Regions from separate parts of the Enterobacter sp. R4-368 genome, predicted to be linked through region 3. Evidence: predicted binding sites of a transcription regulator. Region 3 holds the regulator's gene; each other region holds the start of a gene.
What was found. Region 3 encodes PurR, which represses purine synthesis genes. Its sites were predicted from a motif close to CANGCAAACGTTTGCNTG; they were not measured.
Positions count from the first base shown of each region.

Region 1: the regulator PurR is predicted to act here: its motif matches at 3,389-3,406, upstream of cvpA (colicin V production protein).
Region 2: the regulator PurR is predicted to act here: its motif matches at 3,310-3,327, upstream of H650_RS19350 (nucleoside-specific channel-forming protein Tsx).

Region 1 covers NC_021500.1:1,424,302-1,431,729, forward strand. The annotation lists gene argT (lysine/arginine/ornithine ABC transporter substrate-binding protein ArgT) at 1-198, opposite strand, end outside; gene H650_RS06645 (UbiX family flavin prenyltransferase) at 473-1,054, opposite strand; gene purF (amidophosphoribosyltransferase) at 1,147-2,664, opposite strand; gene cvpA (colicin V production protein) at 2,845-3,333, opposite strand; gene dedD (cell division protein DedD) at 3,544-4,245, opposite strand; gene folC (bifunctional tetrahydrofolate synthase/dihydrofolate synthase) at 4,235-5,506, opposite strand; gene accD (acetyl-CoA carboxylase, carboxyltransferase subunit beta) at 5,577-6,491, opposite strand; gene H650_RS06675 (DedA family protein) at 6,595-7,254, opposite strand; gene truA (tRNA pseudouridine(38-40) synthase TruA) at 7,282-7,428, opposite strand, start outside.
Region 2 covers NC_021500.1:4,154,874-4,162,301, reverse strand. The annotation lists gene nusB (transcription antitermination factor NusB) at 1-339, opposite strand, end outside; gene ribH (6,7-dimethyl-8-ribityllumazine synthase) at 359-829, opposite strand; gene ribD (bifunctional diaminohydroxyphosphoribosylaminopyrimidine deaminase/5-amino-6-(5-phosphoribosylamino)uracil reductase RibD) at 919-2,022, opposite strand; gene nrdR (transcriptional regulator NrdR) at 2,025-2,474, opposite strand; gene H650_RS19355 (SadB/YajI family lipoprotein) at 2,628-3,170, shown strand; gene H650_RS19350 (nucleoside-specific channel-forming protein Tsx) at 3,465-4,334, shown strand; gene H650_RS19345 (helix-turn-helix transcriptional regulator) at 4,375-5,064, opposite strand; gene H650_RS19340 (VOC family protein) at 5,116-5,481, opposite strand; gene H650_RS19335 (ABC transporter ATP-binding protein) at 5,729-6,409, shown strand; gene H650_RS19330 (ABC transporter permease) at 6,422-7,428, shown strand, end outside.
Region 3 covers NC_021500.1:728,390-735,817, forward strand. The annotation lists gene sodB (superoxide dismutase [Fe]) at 1-281, shown strand, start outside; gene H650_RS03315 (MFS transporter) at 336-1,505, opposite strand; gene cydH (cytochrome bd-I oxidase subunit CydH) at 1,674-1,763, opposite strand; gene purR (HTH-type transcriptional repressor PurR) at 2,061-3,086, shown strand; gene punR (DNA-binding transcriptional activator PunR) at 3,105-4,016, opposite strand; gene punC (purine nucleoside transporter PunC) at 4,129-5,325, shown strand; gene cfa (cyclopropane fatty acyl phospholipid synthase) at 5,628-6,776, shown strand; gene H650_RS03340 (riboflavin synthase) at 6,808-7,428, opposite strand, start outside.

The sequences.
Region 1 (7,428 bases), 700 kb from region 3:
TTTCACATGAATGCGTTTGCACATTTCATTGCCGAGATCGATATCAAAACCCACGAAGTTCCCTTTCGCATCTTTCGATGAGAACGGCGCGTAGGTCGCATCCGTACCGATGCGTACCGTCTGGGGAAGCGCTGCATAAACGCTGGCCGTCGCCGACAGGCCCAGCAGTAAAAACAGAGCGAGAACCGTCTTCTTCATACATTACCCTCAAGTGTTCTGTTTTTATTTTGTATTACGTTGTGTTGTGTGTGTTGCTGACAGTTACCTTGCACGTCTTATGCCACTTTCCCGGGCGTTAAAAAACACCGCGTTAAATATGTTAATAAAACGTTGCAAACTTACTTAATGATGAAAGATAGCAGCTCTGCTGAACGAACCGCAGTGCTAACACAGCGAAAAGAGGATTAAATGTTGAGGATATGATCGCGCTTGCAGAATTGCCCCAAAAAAGCGCATGCCGGTAAGCGACGCACTATTTTGCGACATCGCTCCCTTGCCAGCGGGTAAAAAGGTCGTGGGGTAATTCAATATCGAACTGATCCAGCACGCGGTTAACCGTCTGATCAACCACCTCCTGCAAACTTTGCGGGCGATGATAAAACGCCGGAACCGGCGGCATAATTACCGCTCCCAGTTCCGCCGCTTGCGTCATCAAACGCAGGTGCCCAAGGTGCAACGGTGTTTCACGCACGCACAGCACCAGTGGTCTGCGCTCTTTGAGCACCACATCCGCCGCACGCGTCAGCAGGCTGTCGGTATAACTGTGCACAATGCCGGAAAGGGTTTTGATCGAGCATGGCAAAATCACCATGCCTGCGGTTTTAAACGAGCCGGAAGAGATACTGGCAGCGATATCGCGCGCGTCATGCACCACGTTCGCCAGCGACTGCGCATCGCGCAGCGAGTAGTCGGTTTCCAGAGAGAGGGTCTGTCGGGCGGCCTGACTCATAACCAGATGGGTTTCCACTTCCGCCACGTCACGCAGCACCTGCAGCAAGCGCACGCCGTAGATGGCACCGCTGGCGCCAGAGATCCCCACAATGAGTCGTTTCATGATTGTTGCCCCTTTTTGCACGCACGAACTTTGCCTGATTATAGAGGGCGTTGCAACAGATTGCGCCCCTCAGAGCGAGGGGCGCGGAAGGATCAACCTTCGTTATGCATCTCTAAACTTTCCACTTCGTTCTGAAGCTGTACTGCTTTGGCATCGTCATTACGCAGGGAGTCGAGATAATCGAGGTATTGCTGATCGACATCTTTAGTGACGTAGACGCCGTTAAATACCGAGCATTCAAACTGCTGAATATCCGGGTTTTCGGCACGCACCGCGTCAATCAAATCGTTAAGATCCTGGAAAATCAGCCCGTCAGCGCCGATGATCTGGCGAATTTCGTCCACTTCACGACCGTGGGCAATCAGCTCATTTGCCGTTGGCATGTCGATACCGTAGACGTTCGGGAAACGAATTTCCGGGGCGGCAGAAGCGAGATAAACCTTCTTCGCGCCCGCTTCACGCGCCATCTCGATAATCTGCTCAGAAGTGGTGCCGCGCACGATGGAGTCATCCACCAGCAGCACGTTTTTATCGCGGAACTCGGCACGGTTGGCGTTCAGTTTGCGGCGCACAGACTTACGGCGCAGCTGTTGGCCCGGCATGATAAAGGTGCGGCCAACATAGCGGTTTTTCACAAACCCCTGGCGGTACGGTTTGCCGAGAATACGGGCGATTTCCAGTGCGATATCGCAGGAGGTTTCCGGAATCGGAATTACCACGTCGATGTCCAGATCTTCCCACTCGCGGGCAATTTTTTCGCCAAGCTTGGTGCCCATGTTGACACGCGCGCTGTAGACGGAAATTTTGTCGATGAAGGAGTCCGGGCGTGCAAAGTAAACGTACTCGAACAGGCACGGGTTGCTGACCGGGTTGTCCGCGCACTGACGGCTGAACAACTGGCCTTTTTCAGTGATATATACCGCTTCGCCCGGCGCGATATCACGCAGGAATTCGAAGCCCAGCGTATCCAGCGCCACGCTTTCAGAGGCGACCATATACTCGGTACGGCCATCGCCGATCTCGCGTTTGCCCAGCACCAACGGACGGATGCCATTCGGGTCGCGAAACGCGACCATGCCGTGGCCGATGATCATTGCCACACAAGCGTACGCACCGCGGATCTGGCGGTTAGTAGCGGCAATAGCGGCAAAAATGTTGTCTGCTTCCAGCGGATAGTGGCGGAAGTTATCCAACTCGCTGGCAAAGATATTGAGCAGGATTTCAGAATCAGAGGTGGTGTTAATGTGGCGACGCTTCTCTTCGAACAGCTTTTTACGCAGCTCATGCGCGTTGGTCAGATTGCCGTTGTGCGCAAGCGTAATGCCGTACGGGGAGTTAACGTAAAAAGGCTGCGCTTCTGAAGCACTGGAGCTGCCCGCCGTGGGATAACGTACGTGACCAATACCCATATTGCCCTGCATACGCTGCATATGGCGGGCTTCAAATACATCACTCACCATGCCGTTTGCTTTACGCAGACGGAAACAGTTATTGGCATCAATTGTGATGATGCCCGCAGCATCCTGCCCACGGTGCTGAAGCACCGTCAACGCGTCATAAATCGACTGGTTTACCGGCATAAAACCGGCGATACCGACAATACCGCACATACGTCTTTTCCTCGTTAAGAGTTTGGTTTAGTAGGCGTAATTGTCGAAAACAGTTTGAACACGGACAGCGCGCAACAACCGGAGCGTACACGTAGTACGCGAGGATTGTGAGCACTGCCCAGGTTCAAAATGGCGAGTAAAATAGCCTAATACACCAAACTCTAAGCCACATCTCAGGGCTTATGCCCTGGGCAAGAAACTCGACGAGCTTTGCAGATAGTCAAAGAACCATCTGATGATGAAGCTGAATTGCGGGATAAGCTGCGACTTCTGCCAGTCGTCACTTTTCGACAGGCCTGTAAAGGTATCCAGAAAGAACAGAATGGCGGCGACGATCAGCACGCCGCGTAGCGCGCCAAAACAGATCCCCAACACCCTGTCAGTACCCGACAGGCCGGTTTTCTCCACCAGCGCACCGATCACATAGTTAACGATAGCGCCAACAATCAGCGTCGCGATAAACAGGACCGCGATGGCGATGCCATTGCGCACCAGTTCGTCTTCAAAGCCCGTGAACCAGACAGACAGGTAAGTGTAGTAATGACTGGCGACAAAGAAAGCACAGCCCCATGTCACCAGCGATAACGCTTCACGAACAAAGCCGCGGATCAGGCTTACCAGACAAGAAAAACCAATCACCGCAATGATGGCGTAATCAATCCAGACCATATGTGTCCCACGATTTTACGCCCTGTCGTCCAGTTCGGGGCGCATTCTAACAGAAAAAGAAAACGTTTGCGTAGGGATTTCCTTCCCGCGCGGAAATAAAAATGGCGCTGAAAAAATATTCAACGCCATCGGAACTTTGGCCTCTTCGGGCGTAGTAATTACTGGCTTCCCTCGCCCGCTTACCTCAACAAGTGAGGCAAGGTTGGGCCATTAATTCGCGCTATAGTTCATGACGACGCCGCTTAAACCCGAGATCTGTTTAAGCTCGCCGAGCGAATCTTTTAGCTTGTCCCGTGATGCATCCGGTCCCACCAGAATGCGGGTGATTTTACCCTGAACCGGCGTTGTCGGCGACGTGTAAACGCGATACCCCGCGCCACGTAATTTGCCCACCACTTCATTCACTTTATCGGCGTTTTTCAGCGCGCCCAGCTGCACCACATACGCTTTACCGGTCGGCGCGGATTTATCTTCCTGCGCTTTCACCGGCGCGTCGCTGGCCGCCGTCTGCTGCTCACGCGCGGCTGGCGGTTGCGCCTGCTGCTGCGGTTGCGGTTTTGGCTGCGGCTTCTCGACCGGTTTTGGCTTTGGCTGTTCTGCCGGCGTACTGCTCACTTCCGGGTCCGGGCTGCCGTTCACCGCCAGGCGCGACGGATCCAGCGATGGCGCTGCCGCGTTCCCGGCGCGCACCTCCTCCGCAGCCCCTTCCGGCGGCTGCGCCGGTAACGCTTGCGTTGCCGCAGGCATCATATCGGGCTCATCGCGATCGCCGGGTTTCGGCACCAGCGGAATTGCCGCGAACTCATCCTGGTAATGCTTTTTCTGCCCGTCGAGCAGCCCGGGGAGAATAATCACCCCGAGCGCGACCAGCACAATGGTACCCATCAAACGGTTCTGAAACTTACTTGCCACCGGTTCTCCCCGCTTTTTCCATCGCTTCCATGACATGCGCCACCGTGTGGAACGAGCCACACACCAGCACGGTATCGCAGGCATCGGCGTCCGCCATTGCCGCCTGCCAGGCCTGCGCGACATCCGGCCATGCACGACCGGTTTGCAGATGTTCCAGCAGTTGTTCCGCTGTCGCACCGCGCGGCCCTTCCAGAGGGGCACAATACCAGCTATCGACCACCGGCTCCAGACAGGCAAGCGTTCCGGCGATGTCTTTATCATGCAGCATGCCAATCACCGCCAGCACGCGCCCGGTTTTCGGTAGTGCGGAAAGACGCCCGGCAAGATAGCCTGCCGCGTGAGGATTATGCGCGACATCGAGGATGAGACGCGGCGACTCGCTCACAATCTGGAAGCGTCCGGGTAAAATCGCCCCGGCGATACCGTCGCGGATAGCCTGCTCGTTCACCGCCAGCTTGCTGGCACGCAGCGCGGCTACAGCCGTTGCGGCATTCGGCTGCGGTACCTGCGGTAGCGGCAATCCGTTCAGCTCGCCCTGCGCATCGCGAAAACACCAGCTATCAGCGTCCACCTCATACTGCCAGTCCACGCCGCGACGCAGCAGGTGCGCGCCTTTTTCCTGCGCCACCCCGGCAATGGTGTACGGCATGTCCGGTTCGCCCACCACCGCCGGTTTCCCGGCGCGGAAGATCCCTGCTTTTTCGCGGCCAATACTTTCACGATCCGGCCCCAGCCAGTCGGTATGATCAAGCGCAATGCTGGTGACAATGGCGACATCGGCATCGACCAGATTGGTCGCATCCAGGCGACCACCAAGGCCGACTTCGAGGATCACCACATCGAGCTGCGCCTGTTTAAACAGCCACAGCGCCGACAGAGTGCCGTATTCAAAGTAACTCAGCGAAATATCGCCACGCACCGCTTCAATTTCGGCAAACGAATGAGTATGTGCGCTCTCGGGCAGCTCATCGCCCTGTACGCGCACGCGTTCGGTGTAACGCACCAGATGTGGCGAACTGTAAACGCCGACGCGATAACCCGCAGCCAGCAGGATAGATTCCAGGGTGCGGCAGGTCGTGCCTTTGCCATTGGTTCCGGCAACGGTAAAGACAAACGGCGCGGGACGGAGCACATCAAGACGCGCCGCCACCTGGCTTACGCGCTCAAGGCCCAAATCGATGGTTTTACTGTGCAGGTTTTCCAGATAAGAAAGCCACGCGGCCAGGGGCGACGTGGCTTGCGGAATGCGTTTTGTGTCCATGATGCCCGTTAATAATGTACGGTTTGAAAAGCAAAAGGGCAGAGCCTGTTGGCTCTGCCCTTCGGTATTATCAGGCTTCGCCTTCCTGATCGGTCGGTGACGGCATCACCGTGCCCGTCAGCGTATCTTCCGGTTCCGGCGACGGCAGATTCATCAGTTTCGCCAGAATACGCGCCAGCTTCAGGCGCAGTTCCGGACGGCGGATAATCATATCGATTGCGCCTTTTTCGATCAGGAACTCGCTGCGCTGGAAGCCCGGCGGCAGTTTTTCACGCACGGTCTGCTCGATAACACGCGGACCGGCAAAACCAATCAACGCCTTCGGTTCCGCGATGTTCAGATCGCCCAGCATCGCAAAGCTTGCAGAAACGCCACCCATGGTCGGGTCGGTCAGCACGGAAATATACGGCAGACCGCGCTCCTGCATTTTCGCCAGCGCGGCAGAGGTTTTCGCCATCTGCATCAGGGACATCAGCGCTTCCTGCATACGCGCACCGCCGGAAGCGGAGAAGCAGATAAGCGGGCAGTTGTCTTCCAGCGCCTGCTCGACCGCACGCACAAAACGCGCGCCGACAACCGAACCCATGGAGCCGCCCATAAAGGCGAACTCGAACGCCGCGGCCACAACCGGCATGCCGTGCAGCGTGCCTTTCATCACCACCAGCGCGTCTTTCTCGCCGGTTTCCTTCTGCGCTGTCGCCAGACGGTCTTTGTATTTTTTGGAGTCGCGGAACTTCAGCACATCTTTCGGCTCAAGTTCGCTACCCAGTTCTACCAGTGAACCTTCATCCAGCAGGCTATGCAGGCGATTACGCGCTGACATCCGCATGTGGTGGTCACATTTCGGGCAGACCTCAAGGTTACGCTCCAGCTCGGCGCGATACAGCACCTGGCCGCAGCTGTCGCATTTTGTCCACACGCCTTCAGGAATGCTCGCCTTACGGGTGGGGGTAATGTTGCTCTTAATTCTTTCAATCCAGCTCATTGATAACCTTTATACATGAACCTGGTAGCCCATAAATGGTGCACATTAAAACATAACGGTTCGCAACTTGGGATAAAAAAGTGGTCGAACCGCCACTGACTTCTTATTTTGCCTGTCGCGACGCGGCGCGACGGTGACGAATAACTTCAAACACTCCGGGAAGTATAGACACCACGATAATTCCCACAATCAGCAGCTTAAGATTCTCCTGAATCGCCGGAATGGTGCCAAAGAAATAGCCTGCGTAGGTGAACAGTAGCACCCACAGCAGCGCGCCGGCCACGTTGAACAGCGCGAAGTGGCGATAGGACATATGCCCCATGCCCGCAACAAAAGGCGCAAAAGTGCGCACGATCGGTACAAAACGCGCCAGAATAATCGTTTTACCCCCGTGCTTCTCATAAAACTGATGCGTTTTATCGAGATAGCTGCGACGGAAAATCTTTGAATCCGGATTACTGAATAAACGCTCGCCGAACAGACGCCCAATGGTGTAGTTCACCGCATCGCCCGCAATCGCGGCGACCAACATCAGCACCACCATCATATGGACATTCAGATCGTTGGTGCCAAGCGATGCCAGCGCACCGGCGACAAACAACAGCGAGTCGCCCGGCAAAAACGGGGTCACCACCAGGCCGGTTTCGCAAAACAGGATCAGGAACAGGATGGCGTAAACCCAGACGCCGTATTGCGCTACCAGCTCCGCCAGGTGCACATCAATATGCAGGATGAAATCAATAAGGAAGTGTATTAAGTCCATGTCTGGTTATGCCTTTTTAAATTGCGACTAGTCCGCCAGGAACAGCGGGCCCATTGGCGCAGCGGGAAGCTCAAAGCGCGCGGGATAATCCACCGACACCAGATAGAGCCCTTCCGCTTTCGCCGTTGCTGCCGCCAGCGTTCTGTCCTTTACCGCCAGCAACTCTGCTATCCA
Region 2 (7,428 bases), 1.6 Mb from region 3:
AGTTTTTGCCAGTTCGATAGCCTCGTTGATTGCCACTTTGTACGGCACATCATCACGTTTGGACAGTTCGAACAGTGCGATACGCAATACCGCTTTCTCGACCTGGCCCAGCTCTTCGAGCAAACGGGACAGGTAAGGCTTCATTAAGCCATCGAGATATGCGCTATTAGTCGCCACCCCGGTCAACAGCTCGCGGAAATACAGGACGTCAACATCTTTCACGTCTTGCTCTGCCAGGAACTGGTATTCAACATCAGAGATGTCGTTCTGGGACAACTGCCAGGAGTAGAGCGCCTGGACGGCACACTCACGGGCGCGGCGACGAGCAGCAGGTTTCACGGAATTCCCCTTACAAAAATCAGGCCTTGATGGCTTTCAATACATTAATCATTTCAAGCGCGGTCAGTGCGGCTTCCGCACCTTTATTACCGGCTTTGGTGCCAGCGCGTTCGATGGCTTGTTCAATACTTTCAGTGGTCAGCACGCCGAAAGCCACCGGGATCTCACTGTCCTGGGCAACATGCGCCAGGCCATTGCTTGCACCACCAGCAACATATTCAAAGTGCGCGGTACCGCCGCGGATCACGGTGCCAAGTGCAATCACCGCGTCATATTTGCCGGTTTTGGCCAGCGCACCTGCCGCCAGCGGCAGTTCGTAAGCGCCAGGCACCCACACAACGGTGATGTTGTTATCTTTCACCTGACCGATGCGTTTCAGCGCATCAACCGCGCCTTCCAGCAGGCTGTCGTTGATGAAGTTGTTGAAACGCGCAATGGTGATGGCGACGCGAGCGTCCGGAGCAGCAACGTTGGCTTCAATAATGTTCATACACTTCCTTCACAGGTTCAGTTCGGACCCCGCAGGGGGGCGGATTTTAGCATAATATTTTACGCGCTGCTTCCCTTTTACAGCAGGCATCACGCATGAGTGAGATGCAGGCAGACATCCGGGCCAACCTGACGTATCTCATTGAATTTAAAGTGTGGTGCGTCCGCAAGCGCCGATAACCCCGGCAGCACGCACAGACCGCGCGCATCGCTGCCTAACAGTGTAGGTGCCAGATAGACAATCAGCTCATCCACCAGGCCTGCCTGCAGTAACGCGCCGGCAAGGTGCGCACCCGCTTCGACCCACACACTGTTGATCTGCTGTTTGCCGAGCAGCATCATCAGCGTGACCAGATCGGCGTGGCCATTATGTTCCGGCACAATAATTTCACGCACATTTTCAGGCCACTGGCGCGCATCGGCGCGCGTGCGGGCAAACCAGGTTTCTCCCGGCAGGCCAACTAACTGATGCTGCGGTGTCACCCGGTTCTGGCTGTCGACAACAATGCGTACCGGTTGGCGCAAATTTTCCTGCGGGTAAAGCGCCTGCGTATCCGCATTTAACTCTGCCCAGCGCACGGTCAGCGCCGGATTGTCCGCCAGCACCGTTTCGCTGCTGGTCAGTATTGCGTGGCTTTGCGCGCGTAAAAGCTGTACATCACGGCGCGCCTGCGCTGAGGTGATCCACTGACTTTCGCCGCTGGCCATCGCGGTACGGCCATCAAGCGACGCGCCAAGCTTGAGTTGCACGTAAGGGAACCCGGTGCGCATGCGTTTGAGAAAGCCTTTATTCAGCGCTTCGGCTTCACTCATCATTAACCCGTGGCTGACTTCAATGCCCTCCTGCTGCAAGCGATACAAACCACGCCCGGCAACCTGTGGGTTCGGATCCTGCATTGCGGCAACCACGCGCGCAACGCCGGCATTAATCAGCGCTTCACAGCATGGCGGTGTGCGTCCGTGATGGCTGCACGGTTCGAGCGTGACGTACGCCGTCGCGCCGCGAGCCCGTTCGCCCGCCATGCGCAGCGCATGAACTTCCGCGTGCGGTTCGCCAGCGCGGTAATGAAAACCTTCGCCGACAATTTCGCCATTGTTGACAATTACGCAGCCGACACGCGGGTTCGGGTGAGTTGTAAAACGCCCGCGCTGCGCCAGTTTCAGCGCCCGCGCCATGTACATTTCGTCGTGCATGATTAGTCCTGTAGACGGGCGATCTCTTCGCCAAATTCGCGAATATCTTCAAAGCTACGGTAAACGGAGGCAAAGCGGACATAGGCCACTTTATCGAGCTTTTTCAGCTGCTCCATCACCAAATTGCCAATCATCTTACTCGGCACTTCCCTTTCGCCGGTTGCGCGAAGTTGTGATTTAATGTGATTCAGCGCCATTTCGACGTCATCTGCGCTGACCGGGCGCTTTTCGAGCGCTTTTAACATGCCACGACGCAGCTTCTCTTCATTGAAAGGTTCACGCACATCATTGCTTTTCACGACGCGCGGCATCACAAGCTCCGCCACTTCAAAGGTGGTGAAACGCTCATTGCAGACCAGGCACTGTCGGCGACGGCGAACGGATGAACCTTCACCCACCAGGCGAGAATCGATAACTTTGGTATCCACGGCGAAACAGAATGGGCAATGCATACGGCGTCCTGATGTTAGAGTTAACTGAAATCTATTTTACCCTGAACTGGCATGACAACAAAGGCAGACCGTTTTTGAGACAATGGATCGATGGCAACGAGGCCGTTGCGATCTACCATTACAGAGAAGATCCTATCCAAGGAAACAGACACAATGACAAGACGTTACCTAAGAACCCTGTTACTGGGAAGCCTTTTTGCCCTCAGTGCCTGCGCCCAGCAAAGCGAAGTTCGCCAGCTTCATCAAAGTGTCAGTACGCTAAATAATGAAATGAGCAAGCTGAACAAAGAGACGGTGAAAATCACCCAGCAGAACACGCTGAATGCCAAATCCGGGAGCGGCGTTTACCTGCTGCCCGGTGCGAACACGCCCGCCCGCTTGAATAGCCAAATCGGTATGCTGCGAATGTCGTTGCAAAATATCGCGCCGAATGCAGCGGGAACCCGCGTCGTGTTGCGGATCCAGGGCGAATCCAACGATCCGTTACCGGCTTTTAGCGGCACCGTTGAGTGGGGACAAATTCAGGGTACCACCGAAAACTATCAGGAAGTGAATGTACAAAACCAACTGATTAACGCACCGGCCAGCACACTCGCACCGAGCGACGTTGATATACCGCTGCAACTTAACGGCATCACGCCAGAACAGTTAGGCTTTGTTCGCATTCACGATATCCAGCCCGCCAATTTGCAGTAACATCCGGGGCGACGCTGTCGCCCTTACTTACTCTCTGTCATGCATTTTCTTCTTTATTGTCATCTCTTCATCACATTCACCAATTTGCAATATCGATAAATGCCAGTACAATCGCCGTCGTTTATTGCACGCAAACGTGAACGCAATCGATTACGCGTGTGTCAATAATGTGAAACAACACATATTTTTGTGAACGCGGATACTTATAATAGGCGCGCAGAAATATGAAACATTTAGAAACTCCATGCGTGCTTTCTTTCACTCCCGTCTGGGATCTCAATCAGTGGCGTAATGATGAAAAAAACAATTCTCGCAGCCGGTGCTGCTCTGGCGCTTTCCGCTTCTTTTACTGCTAACGCAGCGGAAAACAGCAAACCTGAATACATTTCCGACTGGTGGCACCAGAGCGTAAACGTGGTGGGCAGCTACCACACCCGTTTCGGACCTGTTCCACGTAACGATACTTATCTGGAATATGAAGCGTTCGCCAAGAAAGATTGGTTTGATTTCTACGGCTACCTGGATGCGCCGGTCTTCTTCGGTGGTAACACCGGTGCGAAGGGGATCTGGAACCACGGTTCGCCGCTGTTTATGGAAATCGAGCCGCGTTTCTCTATTGATAAGCTGACTGGAAGCGACCTGAGTTTCGGTCCGTTCAAAGAGTGGTACTTCGCCAACAACTACATTTACGACATGGGTCGCAACGCCTCCGGTCGCCAGAGCACCTGGTACATGGGCCTGGGTACCGACATCGACACCGGTCTGCCGATGAGCCTCTCCCTGAACGTCTATGCGAAATACCAGTGGCAGAACTACGATGCGCCAAACCAGAACGAGTGGGACGGTTACCGTTTCAAAGTGAAATATTTCGTGCCGATCACCAGCCTGTGGGGCGGCCAACTGAGCTATATCGGTTTTACCAACTTTGACTGGGGCTCAAAACTGGGTGACAGCCGCTACTATGTTAACGGCGAACAGTTCCGCACCAACAACTCGATTGCCTCCAGCCATATCCTCTCCCTGGGCTATGATCACTGGCACTACTCTGTGGTTGCGCGTTACTGGCACAATGGCGGTCAGTTCAAAGATGATGCAGCCCTGGGCGATAGCTATGTGCGTTCTACCGGTTGGGGTGGTTACCTGGTTGTTGGTTACAACTTCTAATCCCACTGCATTGCAAAAAGCCGACCGATGGTCGGCTTTTTTATTGAAAGCGCGCTTTCTGCAGGTTAACGAAATCCTGCATCGATCTGTCCGCGCGTTCCGTAAATGTCTTGCCTGTAAAAGCGACCGACGTGCAGCGATCGAGACGAAAACAACGATAGTCATCACGTAACGTACACCACGACACCAGTACCCACACGCTTCCCATAAACGACAACCCTAACGGATGGATCACCCGCTCCGAGGCTTTTCCTTTATCGTCTTCATAATGCAGATGCAGCTCCTGACGCAGCCGCATCGCCTGGTGCATCACATCAAACCAGACGCGTACCTGCGGGTATTTATCAAAATTGGGTGAAACGATGCGGTTGCGTTCAGCCGTAATGCGCTTGTCGTAGGGTAGCACTGCCAAAAGTTTTTCCTGCGCCGAACCGGCAGCCTGTGCCAGCGTATCGCCGCTCCAGGTTTGTAACATACCGATAGCGGCAATTAATGCTTCAACTTCCAGACCGGTAAACATTAACGGCGGCAAATCGAAACCGGGCAGCAAACGGTAGCCACTACCCGCTTCGCCCTGAATCGGTACGCCGGAGAGCGACAAATCGCGAATGTCGCGGTAGATGGTGCGTTCAGAAACCTCCAGCCGCTCGGCCAGGAGCGCCGCGGTCACGCGACGCCGGGTACGCAAAACCTGAACTATCTGAAACAATCGATCAGCACGGCGGCTCATAACTTATCCGGTTGAGGAAAAGCCCGCGCTTTCAGCGCGGGCATCAGTGGTTCATGCAGGTTGATGCAGTCCAACCCGGTTACCCTCACTGTCAATAATCAGGGCAATAGTACCAATGCCCTGCGGCAATACTTCCGGGCCAAAACAGCATTCACCGCCCTTTTCACGCACGCGCTCCAGCGCAGCCGCAAGGTTTGCCGTCGCCAGATAAACCACTGTACCACCGCTTACCGGCTGGAACATTGGCCCTTTTACCAGCGCACCGCCGGTGGCGGGTTTGACATGGGGAAATACCGCCATTTCGATACCGGCTACGCTCTCATGGCGAAACTGACCGCCCAATACATGCTCATAAAACGCTACCGCACGATCCAGTTGCTGTACCGGCAATTCAAACCAATTCACTAATGTGTTCATGCTCTGTTCCTCTGCGTTAAAAAAATCAACACAGCGAGTCTGCCAGAGGGCTACTGACAGCATATTGTCAGTAGGGATCGTCTTACTATTTTCCGTTCCGCCGCGATAATTATCCGAAAAATATAATTAATCAAAGCATTAATGAGCAGGCTATATATTCAAAGCCAAATGATATCTATAAACTCCGCCCCCTGCCGTAATGGGTAGCCGACCCAAACAGGAATTACACGCTAAGGAACAGGGAACGATGTGGGCAGTTGAAATGCAGGCCGTCAGTAAAAGTTATTTGTTAGGACAGGTTCGTGTTGATGCATTAAAAGAGGTGACGCTCAACATTGCAGCAAAACGGTTTACCGTATTATCCGGTCAGTCCGGCAGTGGCAAAACGACACTACTGAACTTAATCGGCGGCATCGATACGCCCGACAGTGGCCGTCTGGTGATTGCCGATCGCGAAATGAACAGCCTCAATGATGACCAGTGCAGCGCTTTTCGCGCCCGTAACCTTGGATTTATCTTTCAGAACTTCAATCTTATCCCGGTGCTGACCGCACGTGAAAATGTCGAAATTCCACTTCTCGCACAGCATCGAACGGCGGCCTGGCGCAAACAGGCGGTCAACGACATGCTCGAGAGCGTCGGCCTTGGCGATAAAGCCGATTCATTGCCGAACCAGCTCTCTGGCGGGCAGCGCCAGCGCGTCGCCATCGCCCGGGCACTTATTCACCGCCCGGTGCTGGTGGTGGCCGACGAACCCACGGCGAATCTTGACAGCAAAACCGGCAAATCCATTTTACAGCTGTTACGGCGTTTGCAGCAGGAGCATGCCGTCACGGTGGTGTTCTCTTCCCACGATCCGCAGGTGATTGCCGAGGCCGATGACCTGTATGTCGTCCACGATGGCAGTGTGAACGGCCCGGGGGCTTGATAAGGAGAGAACATGCTGAAACTAAAAACGCTGAAACACGCGCTGCGCAACCTTCTGCGTAACCGTCGCCGTACCTTATCAACGCTTTGCGCCATCGTGGTGGGCGCCGTCGGTATTCTGCTGTTTGGCGGTTATAACCACTCGATCAAATACAGTTTGCAAACGACTTTTGTGCGTAGCACCGGTCATCTGCAAATCCAGCATCGGGATTATTTACTGCACGGTACGGGAAACCCGGCGCAATACAGCATCCGCCATTACCAGAAAGTGATGGATATCATTGCCCACGATCCGGTACTGCAACCAATGCTCACCGTCAGCACACCAGTGCTCATGCTGACAGGCATCGCCGGGCATTACGCGGTCGGGACGTCACGTCCGGCACTTATTTACGGCAGTGAAGCCGCAGGAAAAGTACAACTGAACAAATGGGACGAATACCACCTCGGGGATTTCCTGCAAAACCGCCAGATATACTCTGGTGCCGCAGCGGATTCGGCATTTATTGGCGGCGGTCTGGCGCGTTTGCTGCAACTGTGCAACCTCGCCAGAAACCAGCCTTGCAGTGCTCCACCAGCCAAAGAGAACCACGCCGCCGATCTCCCAAGCGATCTTTTGCAACTGTCACAACAAGCGCGGCAGGCACACGCTGCGGACAGTGATAATTACATCGAACTGCTGGCGGCTTCCGGTAACGGTGCGCCAAATATTGTGCGCGTTAAAGTGGAAGGGATTCAGCCGCAACCCGCTCGCGAGCTGGATGATAGCTTCGTCGGCATCCACCTGCACCAGGCGCAACAACTGCTGTTTGGTCAGGAGACGCCAGGCGTGACGGCAATCATCCTGCAACTGCACAGCACCTCGCAACTGGCGGCAGCGCGAGCGCGTCTCCAGCAGCTTTTTACCAGCGAACTCGCGGATTACCCACTGGCAGTATACGACTTCACCGAGCTACAGCCGTTGTATAACCAGGTGCTGAAAATGTTCGCCAATATGCTCAATTTCATGCTGGTTCTTAT
Region 3 (7,428 bases):
TCGGCAGCTTTGCCGAATTCAAAGCGCAATTCACCGATGCTGCGGTTAAAAACTTCGGTGCTGGCTGGACGTGGCTGGTGAAAAAAGCGGATGGCACATTAGCCATTGTTTCAACGTCTAATGCGGGCACTCCGCTGACAAGCGATGCAACCCCGCTGTTAACCGTCGATGTCTGGGAACATGCGTATTACATCGATTACCGTAATGCGCGTCCGAACTACCTCGAACATTTCTGGGCGCTGGTAAACTGGTCATTCGTGGCCAAAAATTTAGCGGCATAAACGCGGCATAAAACAAAGGAGGGGCTAGCCCCTCCTTTTTTGCATTTGTGCTATTTATTCTGCTGCGGCACAGGCACGTTCTGGCTGAGAGTGACCAGAGAACAGCACCACCAGCAGGCCCAGCCCGGCAATAATTGCCCCCATAACCGGGACGAAATCATAACCCAGCCCAGCGGAAATCACTGCCCCACCGGCTGCCGCGCCCAGCGCGTTACCGAGGTTAAAGGCACCGATATTGACTGAAGATGAAAGGCCCGGTGCTTCATGCGCAACGCGCATGACACGCATCTGCAACGGCGGAACCACCGCAAACGTCGCCGCGCCCCACACCACCATGCTGATGGCTGCGCCCACTTCACTGCGCGCCAGGAACGGGATCGCCAGCATGATGGCAATCAGCAGGATCAAAAAACCTTTCAGCGTGCCGGTGACCGAGCGATCCGCCAGTTTGCCGCCAAGATAATTACCAATGGAGAAACCAACGCCAATCAACACCAGCATCGCCGTCACAAAAACGGGAGTGGCATCGGTAATGGTGTGCAGTACCGGCGCAATGTAGGTATACAGCGTGAACATGGCGCCTGCGCCGAGCACGGTGGTCAGCAATGCGGACAACACTTGTGGGCGTACCAGTACCGACAGCTCTTTACGTACGTCCGGGCGCTCACCTGTGCCACCTTTCGGCAGCGAAAAGAACAGGCTTGCCATGGCAATCACACCCAGCCCGGCGGTGGCCATGAAGGACATACGCCAGCCAATGGTTTCACCCAGCCAGGTTGCGGCAGGCACACCGCCAATGTTAGCAATGGTCAGCCCCATAAACATGGTTGCCACTGCGCTGGCCTGCTTCTCTTTGGCGACAACGCTTGCCGCCACCACCGAGCCAAGACCAAAAAACGCGCCGTGGTTCAGGCTGGTGACGATCCGCGCCAGCATTAATGTGGCGTAATCCGGCGCAATCGCCGACAGCACGTTACCGAGCGTAAAAATCGCCATCAAAAAGATCAGGGCATTGCGTCTGCCGCGGTGAGACAGCAGCAATGTCATTAACGGCGCACCGACCATTACGCCGATAGCGTAGGCGCTAATCAGCATCCCCGCCGCCGGAATAGAAACGTCGACGCCGCGGGCAATAACCGGCAGTAATCCCATCGGGGAAAACTCGGTGGTACCAATGCCGAAGGCGCCAATCGCCAGGGCAAGCAAAGGGAAATTAATTTTCATCTGTGACTCCAAAATAGACATGCCGACTTGCGACCCTGTCGCTGAAGCCAAAAGTATGACAGCTATCACAAAAAACAGAAGTTAGCAGAATGACAAAAGATTATTGCAGAAGTGATAACAATGGCGGGGAAGAAAACCGAGGGAGAAAAGGCTCTCCCTCGCGATAGATCAATGCAGTGCAGCAGTCAGACCGCCGAAAACAATCAGGCTCAGAACGATGACGGTAGTGATTAAAGAATACTTCAGATCGGTGCTCATCAATTTTCCCCTTTTTAATTTCCCCACAAAAAGTGAGATAACGCATTTTTGCACAAATTATCTTAAAAATCTTGCGGGAATTCGCAGGAGAAACGTTTTAATACTTCCCCTTTTGCTCAAGATCAGACAAAATTCGACGCTAAATTTATTAGCGTACCGGCCATTGACTCCCCTCCTGACGTCCAGTGTCGTTTTCCCGGCGTACCGCACCCCCTTTGATGGGTACAGGGTGATTAAAGGCAAACGTTTACCTTAAGTATTATCAGGAGCTTATGATATGGTCTGGAGTGATATCTGATGGCAACGATTAAAGACGTAGCGAAACGAGCAAACGTTTCCACTACAACCGTATCACATGTAATTAACAAAACCCGTTTCGTCGCCGAAGAGACGCGCAACGCTGTGTGGGCGGCGATTAAAGAGTTGCACTATTCCCCCAGCGCCGTCGCCCGCAGCCTGAAAGTGAATCACACTAAATCGATCGGCTTGCTGGCCACCAGCAGTGAAGCGGCCTACTTTGCTGAAATTATTGAAGCCGTAGAGAAAAAGTGCTTCCAGAAGGGTTATACCCTGATCCTCGGCAATGCCTGGAATAGCCTCGAAAAACAGCGTGCTTATCTGTCGATGATGGCGCAAAAGCGCGTTGATGGTTTGCTGGTAATGTGTTCCGAATACCCGGAATCGCTGTTGAGCATGCTGGAAGAGTACCGCCATATTCCGATGGTAGTGATGGACTGGGGCGAAGCGAAGGCCGACTTTACGGATTCCGTTATTGATAACGCCTTTGAAGGCGGTTATATGGCCGGGCGCTACCTTATTGATCGCGGACACCGCGATATTGGCGTGATCCCCGGCCCGCTGGAGCGTAACACTGGCGCTGGCCGTCTGGCCGGCTTTATGAAAGCGATGGAAGAAGCCCTTATCAGCGTGCCGGAAAACTGGATCGTGCAGGGCGATTTCGAGCCGGAATCCGGCTATCGCGCGATGCAGCAAATCCTCAATCAGGCGCATCGCCCTACCGCAGTCTTTTGCGGCGGTGACATTATGGCGATGGGCGCACTGTGCGCTGCCGATGAGATGGGTTTACGCGTACCGCAGGATATTTCCCTGATTGGTTATGACAACGTACGTAACTCACGCTTCTTCACCCCGGCCCTGACCACGATTCACCAGCCGAAAGATTCGCTGGGAGAAACGGCGTTTACCATGCTGCTTGATCGTATCGTCAACAAGCGCGAAGAGTCGCAGTCTATTGAAGTACATCCGCGTCTGGTTGAACGCCGTTCCGTGGCCGATGGCCCGTTCCGCGACTACCGCCGCTAACCGCTTATTACGGAGCCGTTAATTCGGCTCCCGTAACCACTCGTCATTCAGCGTTTCGCTATCTCCCAGATATTCCAGCAGCCAGTTTAACGCCGGGGACGCCTCATTTTGTTGCCATGTCAGGCAGCACGCCGCATCCGGGAAGGGATTTTCCAGGGTCAGCGCAACCCAGTCACCGCTGTCGAGCCGCGGGCGGGCAAAGTGGGCCGGCACCATTCCCACGCATAACCCTGCCGATAAGCACGCCTCCGACGACGCCCAATCAGGAACAATCACGCGTTTCTGATTATCCAGCAGCCAGGTAATACGTTTCGGCAACGAGCGGGACGTATCTTCCTGGATAAGTGAAGGCCAGTTGCGCAAGGTATCGTCGCTAAGCGGGCCTGCCAGTGACGCCAGCGGATGGCGACTGGAAACCACGCATTTCCAGCTCAGCATTCCCATATCGCGAAACGCATAACGCCCACCGACGGGAATAGCCTGCGTTGCGCCGATCGCCAGCTCCACCCGCCCGTCAGCAAGCGCATCCCAGACACCGTTAAAGACTTCCTGGTAGACCTGCAACTCAACATCACTGAAATGTCGATAGAAATCGACGATTAATTGCCGGGTACGTTCAGGTTTTACGATGTTGTCGACGGCGATCGCCAGTTGCCCGCGCCAGCCGTTGGCAATTTGCTGGCACTGCTGACGGGTGATCTGCATTTTTTTGATAACAGCTCGCCCTTCTTTCAAAAACCAGACTCCGGCAGGCGTAAGCTCAACATCCCGATGGCGGCGTTCAAACAGCGGAACAGCCAGCCACTCTTCAAGTTGCCGCACGGTATAGCTCACCGCAGAAGGTACACGGTGTAACTCCTGCGCCGCACCGCTAAAACTGCCATTGCGCGCGACAGCATCAACCACTTCCAGCGAATATTCTGACCACATAATCTGCCTGCAAAAAATTTGAAACCACTACGCAAATATTAGCGTTTCACAAGCGCTAATGCACTCCTTACACTCGACAGCCCTGATTACCTGCAATTAAAGAGAAACACCAATGCAACCTGGCAACGGATTTTTAGTCTGGCTCGCGGGATTAAGCGTGCTCGGCTTTTTAGCCACTGATATGTACCTCCCCGCCTTCAGCGCGATACAGCAAGATTTAGACACATCGTCTGCGGTGGTTAGCGCGACTTTAAGCCTGTTTCTGGCGGGCTTTGCCATTGCGCAACTGGTATGGGGGCCGCTATCAGATCGCTATGGTCGCAAGCCGGTTTTGCTGGCCGGGCTGGCGATTTTCGCGCTGGGCTGTCTTGGAACATTATGGGTACGTGATGCAACCCTGCTGCTGGTACTGCGCTTTCTCCAGGCGGTCGGCGTCTGCGCCGCGACAGTAAGCTGGCAGGCGCTGGTGACGGATAACTACCCCGCGCATCGCGTCAATCGCATCTTCGCCACCATTATGCCGCTCGTGGGTTTGACGCCGGCACTGGCACCGCTGCTGGGCGCCTGGATCCTTGCGCATTTCAGCTGGCAGGCCATTTTCGCCACTTTACTGGCGATAACGCTAATTCTGATGATCCCGGCATGGCGGCTGAAATCACCCGCGCAGAAAAGTGAACACCACGAACAACCGCTGACATTTATGGATCTGCTGCGTGCCCGGGATTATCGCGGGAATGTGATTATCTATGCCGCCTGCTCAGCCAGTTTCTTCGCCTGGCTGACCGGTTCACCGTTTATTCTGCATGAAATGGGTTATGGCCCATCGGTTATTGGCCTCAGTTATGTGCCGCAAACCATCGCCTTTTTGGTGGGCGGTTACGGTTGCCGTGCCGCGTTGCAGAAATGGCAGGGTTCTCGTTTGTTGCCATGGCTGCTGGGGGCGTTCGCGTTAAGTGTCCTCGCCACCTGGGCCGTCGGTTTTATGCCGGACGTGTCGCTGGCCGCGCTGCTCATCCCCTTCTGCTTTATGGCAATGGCCAACGGCGCGATTTACCCTATCGTGGTCGCGCAGGCGCTGCGTCCTTTCCCGCAGGCAACCGGCCGCGCAGCCGCCCTACAGAATACGCTACAGCTGGGTTTATGTTTTCTGGCAAGCCTGGTGGTCTCATGGCTCATCGCCACACCACTGCTGACGACCACCAGTGTCATGCTGGCAATGGTACTACTGGTCGCGCTGGGTTATCGCCTTCAGCGCCGCACGCACGATGAATTAGCAGGTAAAAAGGCTGTGGCTTCCTCGTCGCATTAATAGTTGCGCAAGCGACTATCAACAACACAGTGGTTAGCTTGCTACGGGCTTTTTATTGAATCACCTGATTTTGAAGCCTATACTCATTTTCGGCTGTTTAATAAATACGATAAATATTATGCATTAACGGGTACCGGATTGTACCCGTTTACCCATGGAAGGCCTTTCGGCAAGGGTCCTCTCCCTTCCTCTGTTCTACGTCGGATATCAGCCTCACGGTAAAAACCGTGAGATTTCTCACAAGCCCGAAAAAGCGTCTACGCTGTTTGAAGGTTCTGATCACTGCGAGTGATGGAGAAGTTATGAGTTCATCGTGTATAGAAGAAGTTAGCGTACGGGATGACAATTGGTTCCGTATAGCAAACGAACTGCTGGGTCGCGCAGGTATCCGCGTCAACGGTCCCGCAGCGTCAGATATTCAGGTGAAAAATCCTGATTTTTTCAAACGTGTTTTACAGGAAGGCTCGCTCGGACTCGGCGAAAGTTATATGGACGGCTGGTGGGATTGCGCCCGCCTGGACATATTTTTCACCAAAGTCTTACGCGCCGGGCTGGAAAACCAACTTCCGCACCATTTCAAAGATACACTCCGCATTGCCGGAGCAAGATTATTTAATCTGCAAAGTAAAAAAAGGGCCTGGATTGTGGGCAAAGAACATTACGATCTTGGTAATGATCTGTTTACCCGCATGCTGGACCCGCAGATGCAATACTCTTGCGCCTACTGGAAAGACGCTGAAACGCTGGACGATGCACAACGGGCAAAATTGCGGCTTATTGGTGAAAAGCTGCAGTTGAAACCCGGCATGCGCGTGCTGGATATTGGCTGTGGATGGGGTGGTCTGGCGCAGTTTATGGCGCAAAATTACGGCGTCAGTGTGGTTGGCGTGACGATCTCCGCAGAGCAGCAAAAGCTGGCGCAGAAGCGTTGCGAAGGGTTGGATGTCGATATCCGTTTGCAGGATTATCGCGATCTCGACGAGCAATTTGACCGCATTGTTTCCGTTGGCATGTTTGAACATGTCGGGCCAAAAAACTATGCGACCTATTTCCGCGTTGTCGATCGTAACCTGAAACCCGATGGCATTTTTTTACTGCATACCATCGGCTCAAAACGTACCGATCATAATGTGGATCCGTGGATCAACCGCTACATCTTCCCGAATGGTTGTTTGCCTTCTGTTCGCCAGATTGCGGATGCCAGCGAATCACACTTTGTGATGGAAGACTGGCATAATTTCGGCGCGGATTATGACCGCACGTTAATGGCGTGGCATGAGCGTTTTCTTGCCTCCTGGCCGGAAATCGCCGACAACTACTCGGAACGCTTTAAACGGATGTTCAGCTATTATCTCAATGCCTGCGCGGGGGCGTTTCGTGCGCGGGACATTCAGCTCTGGCAGGTGGTTTTCAGCCGGGGTATTGAACACGGGTTGCGCGTCGCGCGTTAAAAAATAAACCCCGGCATGCCGGGGTTTATTTTTACTCTTCGCTGGCTGCTGCGACAATCGCCGCTTCTTTCGAGGCCAGCACACGCTCCACGGTATCGACAACCGCCTGCGTTTGCGGGTCAATTTCGATATTCACGCGATGCCCCAGTTTTTTCGCGCCAAGCGTCGTACGCTGCAACGTTTCCGGAATTAAATGCACGCAGAAGCGGCTACTGGTGACTTCGCCAACCGTCAGGCTGATCCCGTCAATGCCGATAAAACCTTTGTACAGAATGTATTTCATCAGCGCAGGATCCTGCACTTTGAACCAGATCTGGCGGTTATTTTCCGAGGTGAGAATTTTGACTATTTCGGCGGTGGTCATGATATGACCCGACATTAAGTGACCGCCGATTTCATCGCTGAATTTTGCCGCGCGCTCAACGTTTACCGAGTCGCCCACATTCAGATCGCCGAGGTTGGTGATACGCAGCGTCTCTTTCATCAGATCGAAGCTGATATGGCGGCCGTTAATCGCCGTCACTGTCAGACAGCAACCATTATTGGCAATGGAAGCGCCGGTCTCAATACCATCCAGCATCGTCTCAGGCAACTCAACAACGTGAGTGCGGAAATTGGGTTTATCATCAATTGACACCAGTTTCGCCGTGCC